Regions from separate parts of the Sphingomonas sp. FUKUSWIS1 genome, predicted to be linked through region 2. Evidence: riboswitches for the same ligand, from Rfam matches in the RefSeq annotation. Region 2 holds a riboswitch; each other region holds the start of a gene.
The links. A riboswitch is a leader RNA that binds a small molecule or an ion and turns the genes downstream of it on or off. The one in region 2 is predicted to bind cobalamin.

Region 1: another riboswitch for cobalamin. It lies ahead of cobW (cobalamin biosynthesis protein CobW); the one in region 2 lies ahead of sphsw_RS01420 (DUF1636 domain-containing protein).
Region 3: another riboswitch for cobalamin. It lies ahead of sphsw_RS06390 (TonB-dependent receptor); the one in region 2 lies ahead of sphsw_RS01420 (DUF1636 domain-containing protein).

What each region holds. Positions count from the first base shown of each region.
Region 1 is NZ_JPJC01000172.1:121-3,889, reverse strand. It holds partial or broken gene sphsw_RS10965 (hypothetical protein) at 1-172, opposite strand, end outside; gene cobW (cobalamin biosynthesis protein CobW) at 178-1,227, opposite strand; cobalamin riboswitch at 1,366-1,582, opposite strand; gene sphsw_RS10955 (HoxN/HupN/NixA family nickel/cobalt transporter) at 1,743-2,780, opposite strand; cobalamin riboswitch at 2,960-3,172, opposite strand; partial or broken gene sphsw_RS10950 (molybdopterin molybdenumtransferase MoeA) at 3,410-3,769, shown strand, end outside.
Region 2 is NZ_JPJC01000014.1:255-5,894, forward strand. It holds partial or broken gene sphsw_RS01400 (cobyric acid synthase) at 1-645, shown strand, start outside; gene cobS (adenosylcobinamide-GDP ribazoletransferase) at 613-1,329, opposite strand; gene sphsw_RS01410 (histidine phosphatase family protein) at 1,326-1,904, opposite strand; gene cobT (nicotinate-nucleotide--dimethylbenzimidazole phosphoribosyltransferase) at 1,901-2,914, opposite strand; gene sphsw_RS01420 (DUF1636 domain-containing protein) at 2,911-3,318, opposite strand; cobalamin riboswitch at 3,425-3,611, opposite strand; gene sphsw_RS01425 (ABC transporter ATP-binding protein) at 3,633-4,418, opposite strand; gene sphsw_RS01430 (FecCD family ABC transporter permease) at 4,412-5,407, opposite strand; gene sphsw_RS01435 (ABC transporter substrate-binding protein) at 5,475-5,640, shown strand, end outside.
Region 3 is NZ_JPJC01000090.1:15,005-19,737, forward strand. It holds partial or broken gene sphsw_RS19690 (hypothetical protein) at 1-587, opposite strand, end outside; gene sphsw_RS06390 (TonB-dependent receptor) at 715-2,886, opposite strand; cobalamin riboswitch at 3,055-3,293, opposite strand; partial or broken gene sphsw_RS06395 (catalase) at 3,514-4,733, shown strand, end outside.

The sequences.
Region 1 (3,769 bases), on a different contig from region 2:
GGAGCGACGGCAGCGGGCTCCCGTTCGCCGCCGCACGCCGCCACCCGGCCGCGAACGCGCCGAGATCCCCGTCCGAAAAGGACAGGACGACGAGATCCGCCGGAGTCTGCGCGAGGTCCTGCGGGACCGCACTCTCCTCCAGCCCGTGGCTTTCGCGGAAGACGACGTGCATCGCCGTCAGCCCTGAAGCGCGGCCCGGATCCTTGCGGGGTCGATCCGATCATGCTCGGCGATCACCACCAGCCGCGTCTGGCGCGCCTCGTCGCCGCGCCACGGCCGGTCATATTGCGTCCGCACCCGCGCCCCGACCGCCTGCACCAGCAGCCGCATCGGCTTGCCCGTCACCGCGGCATAACCCTTCACGCGCAGGATGTCGGCGTCGCGCGCGAGCGTCTCGATCCGCGCGGCGAGCGCCGCCGGGTCCGCGATCTCGCCGAGGTCGACGATCATGCTGTCGAAATCGTCATGCTCGTGATCGTCCGCGCCATCATGGTGCGACGGTCGCGCGGCGATGTCGTCCTCCGCCGCCGCGTTCAGCCCGAGCACGACGCGCGGATCGATCACCCCGTCGGTCAGCGCGATCACCGGCAACGCACGCGCGGACTCCGCCGCGATCACCGCGCGCGCCGCGGCCACCCCCGCCTCGCCCGCCAGATCCGCCTTGGTCAGCAGCACCAGATCGGCACAGGCGAGTTGGTCCTCGAACACCTCGGCGAGCGGAGTCTCGTGATCCACGCTCGGATCCGCGCGCCGCTGCGCCTCGATCGCGGCGAGGTCGGGCGCGAACCGTCCCGCGGCGACCGCTTCCGCATCGGCCAGCGCGATCACCCCGTCGACCGTGATCCGCGACCGGATCGCGGGCCAGTCAAACGCCTTGAGCAGCGGCTTGGGCAAAGCGAGCCCCGACGTCTCGATCAGGATATGGTCGGGCCGCGGGTCGAGCGCGAGCAAAGTCTCGACGGTCGGGATGAAGTCGTCCGCGACGGTGCAGCAGATGCAGCCATTGGCGAGCTCAACGACGTTCTCGGCCGGGCAATCGGGAATCGCGCACCCCTTCAAGATGTCGCCGTCGATACCGAGCGTGCCGAATTCATTGACGATCACCGCGAGCCGCCGGCCCCCGGCGTTACGGATCAGATGGCTGATCAGCGTGGTCTTGCCCGCGCCGAGGAATCCGGTGACGATGGTGACGGGAATCTTGGCCAGGGTCGGCTGGGGTTCGGTCATGCGATACTCTCCGGGCGTCGGAACGACAGCCACGGACGGACGCACATCCGCAGCCACACGCGCGCGCGACCAAGACGGCCACACGCGTTCGTCGCTCAGACGGAGTACCGTGCCGCGACCATCCCCTGGATCAAGGCAAGAGCGACCATGACGCTGGCAGGTCTCCTGGCTCGCGGGTCGAAGCTCGATGCACGCCTTCCCAGGTCCCGTGACCCAGTGGCTGCCCCCGCATCGGGGGCCTGTGCGTCTCGCTCACCGCTTACAGTTGCAGGGACAGCCGCGGCATTGGGAGGCAAAGCTCCCGCACCGCATTCCCATTCAAGCCCCGAAGGGCACCGGCGCGATCTGTTGAGGTTCGGTAGAACCAAACCTCGGGGTTGGGTTTAGAGGAGTTTGGCGATTGTGCCAATGCACATGACCGCCGTCATCCTGACGAAAGCCAGGACCCAGGGCCACGCATGATCCGGTGCCCGGCTCCAGGTTCCGGGTCGAGCCCGGGATGACGACGCTGCTCGTTACCCCCGCACCACCTCGATCTCGTCAAACCGCTTCCACCGGTAGATCGCGAAACTCAGCACCCAGCACGCCACGAACAGCGCGATGATCGCAAAGCCCAGCCCGTTGAAATTCTCGCCCAGCGCCGAAGCGACGTCCCACACGCCCCCGCTCAGGCCCAGCTTCGACGCCAGCAGCGCGAGCGTTTCGATCCCGCCGATCGCGATCGCGACGATCGCCGAGATCAGCGTGATCGTGATGTTGTAATACAGCTTGCGGATCGGCTTCACGAACGCCCATTCATACGCGCCGAGCATCACCACCCCGTCGGCACTGTCGACCAGCGCCATGCCCGTCGCGAACAGCACCGGCAGCACCAGCACCGTACCGATCGACAACCCGTCCGCCGCCTGGCTCGCCGACAGGCCGAGGATCGCGACTTCGGTCGCGGTGTCGAACCCCAGCCCGAACAGGAAGCCGAGCGGCGCCATGTGCCAGCTGCGCGTGACCAGCCGGAACATCGGCCGGAACAGCCGCGCGAGCAGCCCGCGATTGCCGAGCAGCAGGTCGAGATCCTCCTCGACATAGCGCCCGCCGCCGCGGACATGGCCGAAGGTCCGCCACACCGATCGCAGGATGATCAGGTTCATCGTCGCGATCGTGAACAGGAACAGCGCGGATATCAGCGTCGCGATCACCCCGCCCGCCTGCTTGAACGCCTCGAACTGCGCCAGCGCGCTCGCGGTCAGCGCGATCGCCACCGCGGCGATCAGGACGATCCCCGAATGGCCGATCGCGAACCAGAAGCCGACCCCGATCGGCCGCTGCCCATCCTGCATCAGCTTGCGCGTCACATTGTCGATTGCCGCGATATGATCCGCATCGACCGCGTGGCGCAGCCCCAGCCCCCAGGCGAGCATCGCGGTGCCCAGCATCAGCGGCTGCGCCTGGAACAGCGCGAACGCCCATCCCCAGGCGGCGATATTGGCCGCCACCAGCATCGCGAACATCCAGCCGATCCGGTGTCGCGTCGAACGACCGGCGGTCCGCCCGGTCATGATCTTGGTCATTGGCACATCCCCGGCGTCCGACGAGGACGGGGGCCTGCCGCGAACGACCGGGACGCGCGCCGACCGGACGCCCTGAGCGGCCGGCATGCGTCGCCGATGCGGCCCCCGCCGCATTGTCGTCGCTCAGACGGCGTTCACCGTGCCTCGGCCACCCCCTGGACCGGGACAAGAGCGACCAGACGCCGGCAGGTCTCCTGGCTCGCGGGTCAAGGCTCGACGCACACCTTCCCAGGCCATCGGCCCAGTGGCTGCCCCCGTCGCAGGGGGCGGGTGCGTGTCGCTCGCCGCTTACAGTTGCAGGGACAGCTGCGGTCTTGGGGCGAACCCCGCACCGCATTCCCATTCAAGCCCCGAGGGGCACCGACGCGATCTGTGCGGATCCGGCTTGCGTCGGACCTGCGCCACAGGGCTAGCGCGTTTTGCCTGCGCTGACGACAGGATTTGCGCGCGACGCAACGCAGGGCATGTCGTCCCATCTCACCGCAACGTCTGCCTTACCTCGTACGTTGATCGCATAACCGACCGGTGTCCTGCCGGTCGCGGCGTTGCCCGCTTTCCGCCCCGCGGCAATCGTGCGAGCAGCGCAGACCTTCATCGCCCCGCTGAACGGAGCCCGCATGCGCCCTCTCGTCCCCGTCGCCGACGCCCAGTCCCGCCTCTTCGCCATGGCCGCGCGCGTCCCCGCCGAAACCGTGCCGCTGCGCTCGGCGATGGGCCGCTGGGCCGCGGAGGACATTCTCGCCCGCCGCACCCAGCCAGCGACCGACCTCTCGGCGATGGACGGCTATGCGATCCGCTACGCAGATCTGCCCGGGCCGTGGACGGTCATCGGCGAAAGTGCGGCGGGGCGCCCCTTCACCGGTTCGGTCGGCGCGGGACAGGCGACGCGGATCTTCACCGGCGCGGCGATGCCGGCGGGCGCCGACACGGTGCTCGTCCAGGAGGAAGCCGCGCGCGACGGCGACCGGCTGATGCTC
Region 2 (5,640 bases):
GTCCCGCCCGGCGAACCGATCCCCGACGCCGACATGATCATCCTCGCCGGCTCCAAGGCGACGATCCCCGACCTCGCCTTTCTCCGCGCGCAGGGCTGGGACATCGACATCCATGCGCACCGCCGCCGCGGCCGCCCGGTGCTCGGGCTTTGCGGCGGCTATCAGATGCTCGGCCGCAGCATCGCCGATCCGGATGGGCTGGAGGGTCCCGCCGGTATCGCCCCCGGGCTCGGCCTGCTCGATGTCACGACGATCCTGTCCCCCGCCAAGACGCTCGAACGCGTCGCCGGCACCGCGATCGGCGCACGGTTCGACGGCTATGAGATCCATATCGGCGAGACCAGCGGCCCCGACACCGCGCGCGCGCTCACGACCCGCGACGATGGTCGCCGCGACGGTGCGGTCAGTCCCGACGGGCTCGTCTCCGGCAGCTATGTCCACGGCCTGCTCGGCCTCGCGGATCAGCGTCGCGCCTGGCTCAGCCGGCTCGGGGTCGACGCGGTCGGCCCCGACCATGCGGCGTCGATCGACGCTGCGCTCGATGCGATTGCGGAAACGCTCGAACGCCGTCTCGATATCGACGCGCTGATCGCATTGTCGAAGCTCGCGGGGTCAGACGCGACCGGCAATGGCGAGCGCGACTAGCATCCCGGTCTCGACGAATTCGATCCCCGCGCCGTGGCAATCCCCCGATACGCCCCCGACCCGCCGGATGAGCCACCAGCCGAATAGCGCGATCAGTGCAGGGGCCCCTGCAACGGCATGCACAGGCCCCCCTAAACACCCTGTTACGCACCCCCAAAAGACCAGATCGTGCACCCTGATCTTCCCTGCCACCATCCCTCCCAGCCCGCCCTCCCGCAGAAGCGGCACCCACCGCGCCCAGCACAACGGCCCGATCCGCGCGAGCATCGGGACGAGGATCACGACTGCCCATCCCTGACTCGAAACAGCATGCAATAATACAAGCTTTGCAATGAGTTGCAGCGCGATCATCACAACGCCGAAGCTGCCGATATGCGGATCGGCCATGACCGCGATCAGCCTGTCGCGATTGCCATGCGCGGCACCCAGCCCGTCTGCCAGATCCGCCAGCCCATCCAGGTGCAAAGCCCCTGTAATCGCTACCCAAATTGCCAGCGCGGCGAGCGCACCGGTCCATGGATCGACCTGTGCGCCGACCCACCCCGCTCCCGCGACGACCACCCCGATGCACGCCCCGACGACCGGGTACCACCGGATCGCGGCGGCAAAATCCTCAGCGTCCGCAGTGACTTGCGGCATCGGCACGCGCGTCAGGAAGCCGAAGGCGACGATCAGCCGCTTCACGAAGCCGGATCCGTCTGCAGCGCCACGATTTGCGCCGTCCGGTCCGGCCAGATCCGCAAACTAATCAGCGCCGCATAAGGCAAATCGAACGCCCAGAGCTCGCGCAACCCGAACCCGCACAGTGATTTCAACGCCGCACGGATCGCCCCGCCATGTGTCACGATCAGTGAGGTTTCGGGTGTAAGTTCTTCTATCGCATCAGTAATTCTTGCGACCAGATTGCTCCACCGTTCCCCACCCGGTGGCGGTGCAGCATCCGGATCGTCCCAGAACCGCTGCAACGCCGCAGCGTCGATCTCCGCCGCAGCCAGCCCGTCCCAAGCCCCGAAATCCAGCTCCCGCCACCGCGCATCGGTCGTTGGAGCCAGCCCCCGCTCCCGCCCGATCGCATCCGCAATAGCCTGCGATCGCATGAGATCAGAACAGACGATCTGCTTGAAATACAGTGATTTTACCCGCGCCACACAGGCCGCCAAACCCTCCGCCGTAACCGGACTATCGGTCCGCCCCAGCATCCGCCCGGTCAGTTCAGGCGCGCCATGCCGCAACAGGTGAAGCAGGAACGCCCCACTCACGCCACCGACACCCCCGCCTCGGCAAACGTCGCCATCCCGTCATGCGCCGCCAACGCCGACCGGATCACTCCCACCGCAACCGCCGCCCCGCTTCCCTCCCCCAGCCGCATCCCAAGTCTCAGTAAAGGCTCGAGTTTCAGCGCTTGAAGCAATCGCTCATGCCCCGGCTCGGCCGAACAATGCCCGGCAATGCAATGCTCTGTAATGCTAGGATACGCCGCCGCGATCGGTGCGATCGCCGCCGACGAAATGAATCCGTCCAGCATCACCGGCACCCCCGCCAGCCGCGCCGCCACCACCGCGCCAGCGATCGCGACGATTTCACGCCCCCCCACCCGCCGCAACGTCTCGAACGGCGTACGCGGGAAATCAGCATGCCGCGCAATCCCCGCCTCGACGACCGCGATTTTCCGCGCGATTCCCGCCACATCAACCCCCGTCCCCGGGCCAACCCAGTCGGCGGCGGTTCCGCCGTAACTGCGCAGACACAGTGCTGCGGCCGACGTAGAATTCCCGATCCCCATCTCACCCACGACGAGTATGTCGAGCCCAGGCACGACGACGTCGGCACCGATGTTGAGTGCGGCGAGACACGCGGCTTCGTCCATCGCCGGCCCCGTCGTGAAATCCGCCGTGGGGGTTTCCAGATCGATGTCAGCGATGACGAGTTCGAGCCCGACGGCATCCGCCAGCGCATTGATCGCCGCGCCCCCACGACGGAAATTCTCGACCATCTGTGCGGTCACGGAGACCGGGAAAGCGCTCACCCCGTGCACCGCAACGCCGTGATTTCCGGCGAAAATCGCCGCCCGCGCACGCTCGAACCGCGGCCGCTCGCGCCCCTGCCAGCCCGCCATGAAGACCGCGAGGTCTTCAAGTCGGCCGAGCGATCCGGGCGGCTTGGTCAACTGTGTTTGCCGCAGCGATGCGGCCCCTCGCGCGGCTTCGTCTGCCACGGGAAGGGCCTCCAGCGCCGCCTCGAACGCCGCGACCGTCGGGAACAGCGTCACTGCGCGACATAGCCGGCGGGGGGCGTCCGGGTGATGAAATGCCCCTTGATCCCGGCCGGCCACTGCCGAAACGGCACCTGCCCCTCCGCACTCTCCGCATGCAGCACGGCATAATCGAGAATCGCGCGCGCAGCCTCTTCATCCGGGGTAAAGCGCCCCAGCACATAGCCGATCTTCGCGGGCCCGCGGACGTGGATGGTGCAGAAGTCCTGGCAGGCGAACAGGCACGGCATCGCCTGGACCGCAATCCCGGCATAGCGCGGATCACTCGCCTGGACCGCCTGCAACGCCGCGACGAGTCTCGCACCGCCCCGCATGCCCTCGGCATCGTCCTTCGCATCGGTGGACACGCGGCAGGTGCTGCAGGCGACGACGGCCGCACCGTCTTCGGCGGGAACCAGTATATTCGGCATTGAAACCCCATGACATACGCGCCCGCGGCACAGGCCACAGGCTGGTTATGTCGTCGTGCGGGTTTACCCCCGTCCGCTCGGCGCACCCTGGCCGGACGAAAGACGACTGCGACGGGCAGGTCTCCTGGCTCACGGGTCACAGCCCTTCGCGCCGCCTTCTCGGGACCGGGATCCCAATGGCATGTTGGCACGATGGCTCGCCGCTTACAGTTGCAGGGGCAGCCGGGGTTCTCCCGTTCCCTTTTCATCCCCGTCGCCGGGGAACCTGTCGCGGCCAGAGGGATAGGCCGGGCGAGCGGCCCGGGTCAATCGCCCTGCGCGCTGTCACGCGTCAGCGGTACCACGACCGGTACGCCCTCGATCGATCCGAACCACGCCCTAACGCCATAGGTCTCACGCAGCCGAACCGGCGTCAGCACCGCCGAAGGCGCACCGTCGGCGACGAGCCGGCCCGCGTCGAGCACGAGGATACGATCGCAATAGCGTGCGGCGAGGCCCAGATCATGCAGCACGGCGATCACCAGGACGCCGCGCGCGGCCTCCGCCCGCAGGATGTCCATGACCGCGATCTGATGCGCGGGATCGAGCGATGCGAGCGGCTCGTCGACGATCAGCGCCGGCGCCTCGACCGCGAGTGCCCTTGCCAGCAGGACGCGGGCCCGCTCGCCCCCCGAGATCTCGGTCGCGACACGCGCCGCAAGCGGGGTCACGTCCGCCGCCGCCATCGCACGGGCAATCGCATCACGATCCTGCTGAGAAATGCGCGACAACGGTGCGAGATGGGGCAACCGGCCCAGCGCGACGAGACGTTCGACGCTCAGCGGCCAATGAAGACTTTGACCCTGCGGCAGATACGCGACCGTCCGTGCAATCTCGCGTCGCGAGCGCTCCGCCAGCGGAACCCCGTCGAGCAGGATCTCCCCCGTAGCGGGAACCAGCCCGAGAAGCGCCTGAACCAGCGTCGATTTGCCCGCCCCATTGGGGCCGACGATCCCGATGAGCGCACCACCCTCTGCCGCGAAGCTGACATCGTCGACCACGACCCGCCCGGCACGGCGGACGCTGAGGCGGTCCGCGGAAAGGGCTACCACAGCCGCCGCTCGCGCATGAGGTGCACGAGGAACACCGGCACGCCGAGAAACGCAGTAACGACCCCTAGCTTGAGTTCGTTCGACGTCGGGATCACGCGTACCAGCACGTCCGCAAAGGTCAGCAATGCAGCACCGCCCAATGCGGAGGGGAGCAGGATCGCCGATGGCGAGCGATCGGTCATCGGCCGGACGAGATGCGGGACGATCAGGCCGATGAACCCGATCGCGCCCGATACCGCGACCGCCCCGCCGACCCCGATCGCCACCCCGACCAGCATCCGCACGCGCGTCCTTCGCAGATCGACGCCGAGCGCGCGTGCGCCATCCTCGCCGAGCGTCAGCGCGTCGAGCGCATGGCCGTCCCAGGCGACCAGCACCATGCCGATTGCGATACAGGGCAGCGCCAGCGCGACATGGCTGAACGACCGGTCTTCAAGCGACCCGAGCAACCAGGTCATGATCTCCATCGCCGCAAACGGGTTCGGGGACAGGTTGAGCGCCAGACTGACCCCCGCGACCGCCAGCGTTCCAACCGCAATCCCCGCGAGGATCAGCGACAAGGCGCTTTGCGACCCGGCCGCCAGCACGAACAGCAACCCCAGCGCCGCGAACGCCCCAGCGATCGCCACGATCGGCAGCATCGCCGGATGAAGCTCCGCCAGCCCGAAATACAGCGCGATCACCGCGCCCAGCGATGCCCCGTTCGACGCGCCCAGCACCGATGGCTCGGCCAGCGGATTGCGCAGGAACCCCTGCAGCGCAGCACCCGAAAGCCCCAGCATCGCGCCGACCGCGAGCCCGAGGATCGCGCGCGGCAGACGAAGTTCGAACAGGATCGCGCGTTCGATCGGATCGCCCTGCCCGCTGAGCGCCCGCACGACATGCGCCAGCGGGATGGCCGCACTCCCCACCGCGACCGACGTAGCGCCGGCCAGCAGCGCAAGCAGCGCGAGGCTACCGACCAATCGCGCACGCGTCACGCGTTCCATAGTGCCAGATCCCACCGCATCCTTTTCCGCCTAGCGCATAAGCGGCCGCTGCGGCAGGGCTTTGCGCATGCGCGGACGCCGTCTCCTGACCATCCTGATCATCGCTGCCGCTGGCGCATCTGCTGCGGCGGCAGCGCCTCGACCGCCGGCGCGTATCGTTTCGCTCAACCTGTGCGCTGACCAGTATCTTCTGGCGCTGGCCGACCCCGCGCAGATCGTCGCACTGACCCGGT
Region 3 (4,733 bases), on a different contig from region 2:
CAGTGCTTCTTCCCCCATGCGCTCGGCCGCTGCCCGGGCTCGGGGAGCATGGTCGCGGCCAGGTCGCGCGGCAATTGGAGATAGGTGAAGCCGAGGTGATCGAGCATCGTGGCCTCGTTCCCCGGCCCGAACACATCCCAGTGTGCGGCTGCGAGCTGCGCCTTGGCGAAGGTGCAGCTGCCGCCCTTGCGCTGGAGAAGCGGGCTTTCATCGCCGTTCAGTGCCAGCATCGCAACGATCGTCTCGATCGGTCCGTTGGGCTCTGCGGCGGCGAGCGCATGCAGATGCTTGAGATGCCGACGGGCGAAGGTGACATAGGGCGAGCGCAGCGTCTGATAGGTGACGTGCTTCTCCCAGCGCTCGAGGACCGATCCGCCAAAGGGCCGCTCGGCCTTGCCGGCATATAGGCCGACATAGACGAGCCGGTCGTCATGGAACATGCCGTAGATGCCGGGCCCGCGCAGTGCCTCCGGCTCCCCCGCCCAGGGTGCCCGCGGCACGGCGCGCAGGTTCATCCATGCCGGCTTGCCGAGCGTGGGCGGCACGGGACGGAGGGTAAACAGCTCGGAAGCCCGGTAAAACGGCATGCGCAATGTCTCCTCATGGGGTGGCCATGCGGCTTAGGCGGGCGCGCGCGCGACCGGCTATCCGGGGTTTTCCCGGGGGGCGACATCGCCGGCGGCCCGTCCCAAGGGCTGCCGGCCGCGGGGCGCGCTAGAAGCCGACGCGAAGCGAGACGTCGATCGCGCGGGGACGGCCGAGCACCCATTGCTGGTTGTTGTACGTGCTGATCGCATAGTTTCGGTCGAATAAATTGTAGCCGTGGATGTCGACCGCGAGCCGTGGCGTCACTGCATAGGAGAGCGTTGCATCGACCATGGTGTAGCTGGGGACGCGAAAGCTGTTGGCGTTGTCCGAATAGCGGCGCCCGACGTAGCGCAGCCCGGCGCGCGCCTGGAGCGCACGCGTTGCGTTCCAGCGCAGCCAGAGATTGGCGAGCGTCTCGGGCACGTCCGGCGGGGTATTGCCGTCAAAGCGCGTGTCGCCGGAGACGAAGTCGTCGAACGTCGCGTCGAGTATGCTGCCGTTCGCATCGATCCCGACACCGTAAGGCAGATCGAGCGATACCGCGGCCTCGATACCCCTGGCCGATCGCTGGCCTACCTGCTCGACCGGGCTCGTCGGGGTCAGCTGCGCCAGCAGGCGTTTCTTGACGATGCGGTAGGCGGCGAGGGTGGCGTTGCCGCGACCGTCGAGGAACACTGCCTTGGCGCCGACCTCGACCTGGTCGCCGACCGCGTTGCTGAACTGCACCTGCCCGGTCGAATAGGTCGTCAGCGTCCCCAGCGGGTCCACGCCGGTGGCATATTGCGCATAGAGCGACACCATCGGGATCGGCTGATAGACGCTCCCGATCCGCCAGGTCAGATTGTGCAGCCGCTTGTCGAGCACGAACGTCTCGGTACCGGCGCCGCCCGGATAGTCGATCGACCAGCGGCGAATCGTGTCGCGCTCGTAGCGCACGCCGCCAACGATCGAGACGTGCGTGCCGAGCTTAAGCCGATCCTCGGCAAAGACCGCATATTCGGTCGTGCGCGTGCGGTAGCGCGGTGCGATGCCTTGCGTGTCGACGATCAGACCGGGATCGAACGCGAAGGGATCGACCTCCGAAACCTGGGGATCAGACCCGAAATTGTGGGAGTAGGTCAGCTTGATGAGGTTGACGTCGAAGCCCATGACAAGGTCGTTGCCGACGCCATCGGCGACGTCCGTCCTGAACGTCACGCTCCCCTGATCGCCCCACTGCGTCTGGTCGTGGACGATGCCGGTCATGTCGGTGCGCAGGATGCTGCCGGGAGTGCCGGTGTTGCCGCTGCCGTTGGCGCAGACGCCGTCCGCGGCGATCCAGCAATAGGTTTCGAGATTGCGCCAGGAGCGTTTGGAGGTGAGGCGATAGGCCTGGTTGCTGACGGTGACCGCATCGCTCGGCGTCCAGTCGAGCTGCAGGCTGGTACGGTTGTCCCGGTAGCGGATGACGCCGTCACGTGTGTTGTAGTTGCGCTCCCGGATGCGGTCGTCGAGCCGTCCTTCGATCAGCGGCGTGCCGAAATAGCGCATCGGCTTCTGGTCGCCATAATCGTCCCGCGCGGTGACGACGAGCGTGTCGGTCGGTGCCCAGCGAAGCGTGCCCGAGACGGCATGGCTGCGCGACTGGCCACGATCGACATAGCCGTCGGACCGGCGATAGCTGCCGTCGATGCGGTAGGAGAGGCGCTCGGTGATCGGCCCCCCTGCGCCCGCCGCGACATGGAAGCTGTCCTGCGAGCCATAGCCGATCTCGCCCTCCACGTGCGTCCGCTGCGTATCGGGTTTGCGCATCAGGACATTCACCGCGCCGCCCAGTGCGCCCTGGCCGTAGAGCACGGAGGCCGGGCCGCTCAGGATGTCGATCCGCTCGACCATCCACGGATCGGTCGGAAAGGTGATCGTGCCGGCCGCCGGGAACAGCCTGATGCCGTCGATGAGCTGGAGCACGGAGCCCTGACCGCTGAACCCCCGCGCGGCGAGTGCGGTGCCGCCATTACCGGGATTGCCCGCGTTGCTGATGCCCGGTGCGCGGCTCGTCGCGTCGATCACGGACAGGTCGCCACGCGCGCGGATCGTGGCGCCATCGATGACCGAGAGCGTCGCGGGGGTCTCGAGCGGCGTGAGGCCCAGGCGGCTGCCGGTCGCATTCGGCGTGGTGAGCGTGTCCTGGGCATGCTGTCCGACGATCAGGATGTCCTTGGTATCGGGATCCGGCACGGACTGGGCGTGGATTTGTGCTGCGAAGACAGGCGACAGAATAGCCCCCGCGAGCGCGAGGCGAGACAATAGGAACGGCATTACGGTAATCCCCCGGGCGTCTGGCGAACCCGGCAGGGACCTCCCGCGAACGGCCGACATCCGCGCCAGCCGGACGCGATTGCGACCGGCACGCATGCCCGTGCGGTCCCCACCGCACACGTCGTCGCTCGACGGAGTACCGTGCCGCGGCCACCCCCTGGGCCAGGCAAGAGCGACCAGACGCCGGCAGGTCTCCTGGCTCACGGGTCACCACACGATACACGGCCTTCCCAGGCCCTCATGACGCAACGTCTGGCCCAGTGGCTGCCCCTTCCTTTGCAGGAAGAAGCGAAATGCATCGCGCTCGCCGCTTACAGTTGCAGGGACAGCCTCGGCTTCAGGTGGCGAACCACCCTCACCGCGTTCCCTATTAAGCCCCTTCCGGGGCACCGACGCGATCATGCCGTCCTGCTCGGATCGAACAGGTCAGCGGCGCCGGTCTATCCCGGTCAGGATCGTTCGGCAATCGTCCGGCGAGCGGCACGATGGCGGCTCGATCGTCCTGCTCGATTGCTGTGATCCAGAAGCTCCGTTTGGCGCGATGCGCGTCCTCGATCAGGAGGCGGCGGTGCCGCACGCTCTGTGCGGGGATGCCACGCTGATGGCATGCAGGATTAAGGGATCGAGATGAAGAACGTGAAGAGCCGTCAGGCCGTGACGGCGATGCTGCTGGCTGCGACATCGGCTGGTGCCATGATTCAGCCGGTTGCCGCGCAGACGGTGGCGCCGGCCGAGACGCAGGCGGAAACCCGCATGACGACCGCTGCGGCACCGTCCAGCGCCGGCAAGCCCGCGCTGGCGCAGGCCGGTGTGGCCGGCACGGTCGAAGCCAAGGGTGATTCGGCCAGTGTCGCCGCACCGCAGATGACCCGCGACAATGGTGCGCCGATCGGCGAGAACCGCCATTCGAAGGCGGCGGGTGACCTTGGCCCCGTCCTGCTCGAGGACACGACGCTGATCGAGAAGCTCGCACGCTTCGACCGGGAGCGCGTGCCCGAGCGCGTCGTCCATGCCCGCGGAACCGGTGCCCACGGCGTCTTCACCGCGACCGCGGACATTTCGAGCATCACCGACGCATCGCTGTTCATGCCCGGCAAGCAGACGCCGGTGTTCGTCCGCTTCTCGACCGTGATCCACCCCTCGGGCAGCCCAGAGGGCATGCGGGATCCGCGCGGCTTTGCGACCAAATTCTATACCGATCAGGGCAATTGGGATCTGGTCGGCAACAACCTGCCGATCTTCTTCATCCGTGACGCGATCCAGTTTCCGGACATGATCCACGCGCTCAAGCCCTCGCCTGTGACGAACAAGCAGGACCCCAATCGCTTCTTCGACTTCTTCTCGGCGACGCCCGAGGCGACCAATATGCTCGCGCATGTCTATTCGAACCTCGGTACGCCGGCATCCTACCGGACGATGGACGGCAACGGCGTCCATGCCTTCAAGCTGGTCAATGCCAAGGGCGAAACAATGTTCGCCAAGTTCCGCTGGATCAGCCGCCAGGGCGTGCGCAACCTGAACGGCGCGCAGGTGGCGACCGCGACCTGGAACTACCTGACCGACGATCTCTATGGCGAGATCGGCAAGGGCAATTTCCCCGTCTGGGACCTGATGGTGCAGACGATGTCGGCATCGGCGTTTGCCAAGCTCGACTATAATCCGTTCGACGACACCAAGGAATGGCTGGGCGTGCCGTTCCGCAAGATCGGCGAGATGACGCTCAACAAGGTGCCGACCAACTTCTTCGACTATACCGAGCAGTCGGCGTTCGCGCCTGCCAACCTCGTGCCGGGGATCGAGGCGTCGCCGGACCGGATGCTGCAGGGGCGGCTGTTCTCCTATTCGGA